Regions from separate parts of the Nitratireductor sp. GZWM139 genome, predicted to be linked through region 1. Evidence: riboswitches for the same ligand, from Rfam matches in the RefSeq annotation. Region 1 holds a riboswitch; each other region holds the start of a gene.
The links. A riboswitch is a leader RNA that binds a small molecule or an ion and turns the genes downstream of it on or off. The one in region 1 is predicted to bind thiamine pyrophosphate.

Region 1 (2,228 bases):
CCGCAGGCCGGCGAAGAAATAGGGCATGGCCGAGGGAAAACGCGCCGCCCGGAACACTTTCCACCGCGACGCGCCCATGGAGCGCATCAGCGTTTCGATTTCGGGATCGGTGGATTCGTAGCCATCGACCAGCGCCACCAGCATGGGAAAGAAGGTGACGAGCGCCACGAGCAGGATTTTCGGTGTGAGACCGAAACCGAACCACAGGACGGCCAGCGGCGCGATGGCCACCAGCGGCAGGGTCTGGCTGACGACAAAGATCGGGAACAGCGCCCGCCGCAGCTTCGGCAGGAAATCGAGCGCCACCGAGAGGGCAAAGGCGATGCTGACGGAGAAGGCAAAGCCGGTCAGCGTCGCGCTCAGCGTCGGCAGCGTGTTCTCCCACAGGAGGGCGCGGTTGACGCCCATCTGTTCGATGACGCGCGAAGGCGCAGGCAGAACCAGCGGCGAAATGCCCGACAGCCGCACATAGATTTCCCAAAGGAGGATTGCACCGGCAACGCTTGCCAGGGCAGGCAAGCCGCGCACCAGCCGTCCGCCCGCAGGACGGGGCCGACCCTGAGACATGGGGTCAGGCCGTGGAGGGGCTGTTGGCGGAAACGGTCAAATCGACCGTCACATGGCCTTCGGGCGGACCAAACCGGCAAAAAGCCTGTTCGAGCGTTGCGAAAACTGGGCCTGCATCGCCGGTGAGACGGCTGCAGAAATTCTTGGAACGATCGAAGACGCCGCTCGACTTCAGGAAGTCGATGCAGCCCATGATCTCCGCCATGTGATCGCCGGCGCCCATCACGTAAAGCGAGAACTGCGCGCGTGCGATTTCCGACGTGGTCTTGGCATTGGCCACTGCTGCAAGCGCCGCCTTCTGCCGTTCGGCGAGCGGCTCCGACGGATTGGCGAGTGCAGAGGTGCTGCAGATCGGATCGTCGGGCTCGCCGGGGCAGCCGCGCGATAGCGTGGCGCGCAGCACCACATGATGGCGGGTGGATGCGGCGGCGACATAGAAATCGCGCAGCGCCGGAAACAGCACTTCGGGCGGGCCGACGACGAGCGTGGAGATATCGTCGGTCTCGATCCGCAACCGGTCCCGGTAAGGATCGAACGCGGAGAGCGACGACATGATGACGTCGACGAAATTGTCGGTCATCGGATAAAGGGAAAGCTGCGCACCTGCGAACATGATTGTCCTCCTTGCTCCGCTGGCATTACCCAGATCAGCTTCTAGGGCCCGAGGATTTGCACCCTCATCTCAGCCGCGGCGATACGCGGCACCCCTGTGGATGCGCGGAACGAACCAAATCCCGAGACGGAAAGCAAGTTGATTGTGCAGGAACTGTTTGGTCGGAGAACAAATGTACAGCTTTCCCACAGGCGTGGTGCGCCGGTGGGCTGAACGCCCCCGTCAGGCGGGGCAGGTAACCGTCACATCGGCCTGACGGAGCGCTTCGGACAGGTCTTCCGGCGGCATACTGTCGACGATCAGCGAATCGACTTCGGCAAAGGAGCAGACGCGCACCAGCCCCTTCCGGCCGAACTTGGAAGCATCGGTCACGACAACCCGGCGGCGACCACGCGCCAGAACCGCATTGCCGAACTGCGCCTCCTCCAGATCGTAATCCATGATGCCGGTCATCGCGTTCACCGCGCCGGCGGAAATGATGGCGTGATCAACGCTGAAACGGCTGACGAACTCGATGGCGGAAAAGCCGAGCGCGGAGCCACTGTCGCTGCGCAACTCCCCGCCGGCCATGTAGACCTTGTTGCCATTGACGGTCGCCAGCGTGCGGGCAATGTCGGATGAGTTGGTAACGACGGTCAACTGCCGGTGGTCCAGCAGCGCGCGCGCCAGAAGGCTGGTGGTGGTGCCCGTGTCGAGCATCACGGACTCGCCATCGCGGATCGTCGCGGCGGCCAGTGCGGCGATGGTCTCCTTGGCCTGCCGGTTCTCCCGCATGCGCCGCTCGAACGGCGCTTCGCTGACCACGGACGGCAAGGCGATGGCGCCATGCATGCGCACGATGGCGCCGCGCCCGGCGAGCGCCTTCACATCGCGGCGAACGGTTTCCACCGACACCTCCAGATGCTGCGCCAGATCATTGACGCCCATTGTGCCCTGCTCTGTCAGAAGATCCAGAATCCGACCATGGCGGGGGGAATAGTTCATCTGCGTTGCCCTTACCGGTTATGCCCGTTTATGCCCTATCATGACTGATTTGAAATTCAAGAAG
Region 2 (2,228 bases), on a different contig from region 1:
ACGTCCGGCCACTCCTCCTTCGCGCCCGATCATGTCAACGCCATCGACTACGCAGCGCGCATCGTTTCGATGATCGCCGAACGCGGTGAGCAGATCGGCGAGGAAGGCCCCTTCGACCGCGACTTCACGGTGCCGCATTCGACCATGCTGGCGACCATGATTTCCGGCGGCGTCGCCACGAATGTGACGCCGGATCTGTGCAGCTTCACCTTCGAGATTCGCAGCCTGCCGACCCATGATGCGCGGGCCGAACTGGAATCTCTGAAAAAGCGCGCAAACGAAGAAATTTTGCCGAAAATGCAGGCGAAATGGGCCGAAACCGGCATCGAATGGGAAGAAATTTTCGCCTATCCGGCGATGGGCGACAGCACGTCGACCGACGGCTTCGCCTTCTTCCGCGACATCATGCCGGAGTGGTCGGGCAAGGTGTCCTACGGTTCGGAAGGCGGTGTGTTCGAGACCATCGGCGGCATCCCCTCGGTGATCGTCGGCCCCGGCTCGATCCGCCAGGCGCACAAGCCCGACGAGTTCGTTGCCATCGAGCAGCTGGACCTTTGCCTCGATTTCCTGGGCAAAGTCGCCCGGAAGGTCACCGAACCGGCCTGACCTAAGCATTCCGGCCCGGCCGCTCATCGCGGCCGGGCCTCCCCTGACGCAGAGTTCTGCACAACCGCGTCAGCCTGCTTGACAAGCAGCACCGCCTTCGCCCACCCTAAAGCCTCACCTGGGGGGTCCCGCCAAGGGGCTGAGATTCTGCTGGCATGGTTTTCCATGCAGCGCAGTGACCCGATGAACCTGATCCAGTTCATACTGGCGTAGGGATGGTGCATGCTTGGCGGGTCACAGGCTTATCGCGGCCGAAAACCGTTTCCGTACAGGAACGTCACAGCTCTTCCTCCTCTCGGCACGAACTGGGTCTCCATTGCTGAACGAGCAGAGGAGGCTCTGAACCCATGGACGCATTTGCCCCGACCGTAACCACCGGCCCGTTGCCGGCGTCGCGCAAGGTCTACAAACCCGGAACGCTTCACCCCGAGATTCGCGTGCCCATGCGCGAAATCGCCGTGCATCCAAGCGCCGGCGAACCGCCGGTGACCGTCTACGATTCCTCCGGCCCATACTCTGATCCCGACGTGCTGATCGAGATCGACAGGGGCCTGCCGCGCATCCGCGACGCCTGGGTAAAGGCGCGCGGCGACGTGGAAGCCTATGAGGGACGCCACGTCAAACCGGAAGACAATGGTTTTGCCACCGGGGACCGGCTGACGCCGGAATTTCCCATTCGCCATCAGCCGCTGAAAGCGAAGGACGGCAAGGCCGTCACGCAGCTCGCCTATGCGCGCGCCGGCATCATCACGCCGGAGATGGAATTCATCGCCATCCGTGAAAATCTCGGACGCGCGCAGGCCAAGGCCGCGCTTGCCCGCGACGGCGAGAGCTTTGGCGCATCGATCCCCGATTTCGTGACGCCGGAATTCGTGCGTGACGAGGTGGCGCGCGGCCGGGCCGTGATCCCCTCCAACATCAACCACCCGGAAGCCGAGCCGATGATCATCGGCCGCAACTTCCTTGTGAAGATCAACGCCAATATCGGCAATTCCGCTGTCACCTCTTCCATGGCAGAGGAAGTGGAAAAGATGGTGTGGGCGACGCGCTGGGGCGGCGATACGGTGATGGACCTGTCGACCGGCCGCAACATTCACAACATCCGCGAATGGATCATCCGCAATTCGCCCGTGCCGATCGGTACCGTGCCGATCTATCAGGCGCTGGAAAAGGTGAACGGCATTGCCGAAGACCTGAACTGGGAGGTGTTCCGCGACACGCTGATCGAACAGGCCGAACAGGGCGTCGACTATTTCACCATCCATGCGGGTGTGCGCCTGCACTACATTCCGCTGACGGTCGACCGTGTCACGGGCATCGTTTCGCGCGGCGGATCGATCATGGCCAAGTGGTGCCTGCACCATCACAAGGAGAGCTTTCTCTACGAGAACTTTGCGGAAATCTGCGACATCTGCCGCGCCTATGACGTGTCGTTCTCGCTGGGCGACGGCCTGCGGCCCGGCTCCATCGCCGACGCCAATGACGCAGCCCAGTTTGCCGAGCTGGAAACGCTGGGCGAACTGACGAAGATCGCCTGGGAGAAGGACTGTCAGGTTATCATCGAAGGCCCCGGTCATGTGCCCATGCACAAGATCAAGGAAAACATGGACAAGCAGCTCGAG
Region 3 (2,228 bases), on a different contig from region 1:
GGGCCGACCATCAGCGATGCGCCATCGAGCAGCGGCGTGCCGCCGAAGGTCAGGCGAATGCCATCAAGCTTTAAAAGAGGCGGCGCCATGGATCAGTGTTCTCCGTCGTTGGAAAGATGGGCGACCAGAAGCGCCCTGCCCTCTTTGAGGGTAACCGCGAGTTCGCCATCGACCACATTGGAAAGGGTCAGCGACGAGCCGAAAGGAACCTCGACCGCATCGAGCGGCCATTTGGCCCCTTCCACGGTGAGGCCGGAAAGGGCCGAAAAGCCGAGGATCGAAAACAGCGTTTTCTGCGGATAGTCGAAGCGATGGCGTTTTCCGGGCAGCAGCGGCACGCCTTCCTGCACGCCGCTTGTCAGCCGCGTCTTAATGCCCTGTTCTGAAAGCTGAAGCGCCTGCGCGAGATGCAGGAACATGTGATCGGGCCGCGCGCCGCCGAAAGCACCCACGAGAACGAGGCTCGTCGCGCCCGCTTCCAGCGCTGCGGCGATGGCGAGTTCCCCGTCCGTCTTGTCCTTGTCGGCGGGAAAGGCGCGGCGCGGCACCCGGGCATAGGCCTCGGCCATGCCGTCCGGCTCGGAATCGAAATCGCCGACCCACAGCTCCGGCATAACGCCCAGAAGCGCTGCGTGACGCATGCCTGAATCAGCCGCGATGATGCGGCTGTCGGCGATTTCGGCATCGAGTGCCGGCGTGCGTGTGAGATCTCCGCCCAGGAGAAGGGTAAACAGGCTCATGGTCGAGGCCCATATCATGCCGGCGGGCAAGCGCCAACGGCGTTCGCGCCATTCCGCCTCTTGCGCCAGCCCCTGCCGCGCCCTATTTTCCCGGTCGCTCTAACGGGGTGCCGGCGGATTGCCGGCTGAGAGGCCCAGTGGTTGAAACGGATGCAGCTTTGCCTTGATCAAAGGAAAGCCGCATCAGTGGAACCCGGCCAACCCGCTGAACCTGATCCGGTTTGCACCGGCGGAGGGATTAGACGCTTTTCGCACAGCGCCTCATTCCCCAACCAAACGAGAGGAGGCGCAGATGCGCGCGACCACACTGCTTTCCACCATGGCGCTTGGCACGCTGGCCATGGCCGGCCATGCGGCGGCCGAAGACAAGCTCACCGTCTACACCTATGAGAGCTTCACCTCCGACTGGGGCCCCGGCCCGGCGGTGGAGAAGGCGTTCGAGGCGGAATGCGGCTGCGACGTGGATTTCGTTTCCGTGGCCGATGGCGTGGCGCTTCTGAACCGCGTGAAGCTCGAAGGCAAATCGACCAAGGCCGACATCGTGCTCGGTCTCGACAACAACCTCGTGCACGAGGCCCGCGAGACCGGCCTGTTTGCGCCGCATGGCGTCGACATGGGCAGGGTGAACGTGCCGGGCGGCTTCGAGGACGACATGTTCGTTCCGTTCGACTACGGCTATTTCGCCTTTGTCTATGACACCGAGGCCATCGAGACCCCGCCGGCAAGCCTGAAGGAGCTGGTGGAGAGCGACAGCAATCTGAAGATCGCCATTCAGGACCCGCGCACCTCCACGCCGGGCCTCGGACTGCTGCTCTGGATGAAGGCCGTCTATGGCGACGACGCAGCGCACGCCTGGGGCAAACTGCAGGACAAGGTGCTGACGGTGACGCCGGGCTGGAGCGAGGCCTATGGCCTGTTCACCAGCGGCGAAGCGCCGATGGTGCTGTCCTACACCACCTCGCCCGCCTATCACCAGATTGCCGAAGATTCCGAGCGCTACAAGGCGGCGGGCTTTGAAGAAGGGCATTATCTTCAGGTGGAAGTGGCAGCACAGACCGTGAAGGGTGCGGAAAACCCGCTGGCGCAGAAATTCCTCGCCTTCATGACCGGTCCCGGCTTTCAGGACGCGATTCCCGAAACCAACTGGATGTTCCCGGCCGGCGAGACATCGGAGCCGCTCAACCCGGTGTTCGACACTCTGGTGAAGCCGGGCGAGACGCTCGAATTCTCATCGAAAGAGGTGGCGGAAAACCGCAAGGCCTGGGTCGATGAGTGGCTCTCGGTGATGAGCCGCTGACCGTTTCGCGCGCGCCCGACATGGAAAGACGCCCCCTGATGGACAGGCGTATCGCAGCGGGACGGCTTGCGCTGGCCGCTGTCGGCCTGCTGATCGGCGGGGCCTTTGCGGGCCTTGCCGTGGAGGCCCTGCAACAGGGTACGGGCGCGTTTGCAGCTTTCGACGCCTATCTGCTGCGGATCGCCCGCTTC

Region 2: it holds a riboswitch for thiamine pyrophosphate, as region 1 does, so the genes downstream of both, thiC (phosphomethylpyrimidine synthase ThiC) here and NDI72_RS13715 (YkoF family thiamine/hydroxymethylpyrimidine-binding protein) in region 1, are expected to answer to the same signal.
Region 3: it holds a riboswitch for thiamine pyrophosphate, as region 1 does, so the genes downstream of both, thiB (thiamine ABC transporter substrate binding subunit) here and NDI72_RS13715 (YkoF family thiamine/hydroxymethylpyrimidine-binding protein) in region 1, are expected to answer to the same signal.

The regions. Positions count from the first base shown of each region.
Region 1 covers NZ_JAMQML010000010.1:94,575-96,802, reverse strand. The annotation lists gene NDI72_RS13720 (ABC transporter permease) at 1-567, opposite strand, end outside; gene NDI72_RS13715 (YkoF family thiamine/hydroxymethylpyrimidine-binding protein) at 572-1,180, opposite strand; TPP riboswitch at 1,174-1,286, opposite strand; gene NDI72_RS13710 (DeoR/GlpR family DNA-binding transcription regulator) at 1,403-2,164, opposite strand.
Region 2 covers NZ_JAMQML010000014.1:64,689-66,916, reverse strand. The annotation lists gene argE (acetylornithine deacetylase) at 1-606, shown strand, start outside; TPP riboswitch at 716-840, shown strand; gene thiC (phosphomethylpyrimidine synthase ThiC) at 954-2,228, shown strand, end outside.
Region 3 covers NZ_JAMQML010000004.1:82,508-84,735, reverse strand. The annotation lists gene NDI72_RS06135 (ABC-F family ATP-binding cassette domain-containing protein) at 1-89, opposite strand, end outside; gene NDI72_RS06130 (thiamine diphosphokinase) at 93-740, opposite strand; TPP riboswitch at 834-995, shown strand; gene thiB (thiamine ABC transporter substrate binding subunit) at 1,033-2,037, shown strand; gene thiP (thiamine/thiamine pyrophosphate ABC transporter permease) at 2,076-2,228, shown strand, end outside.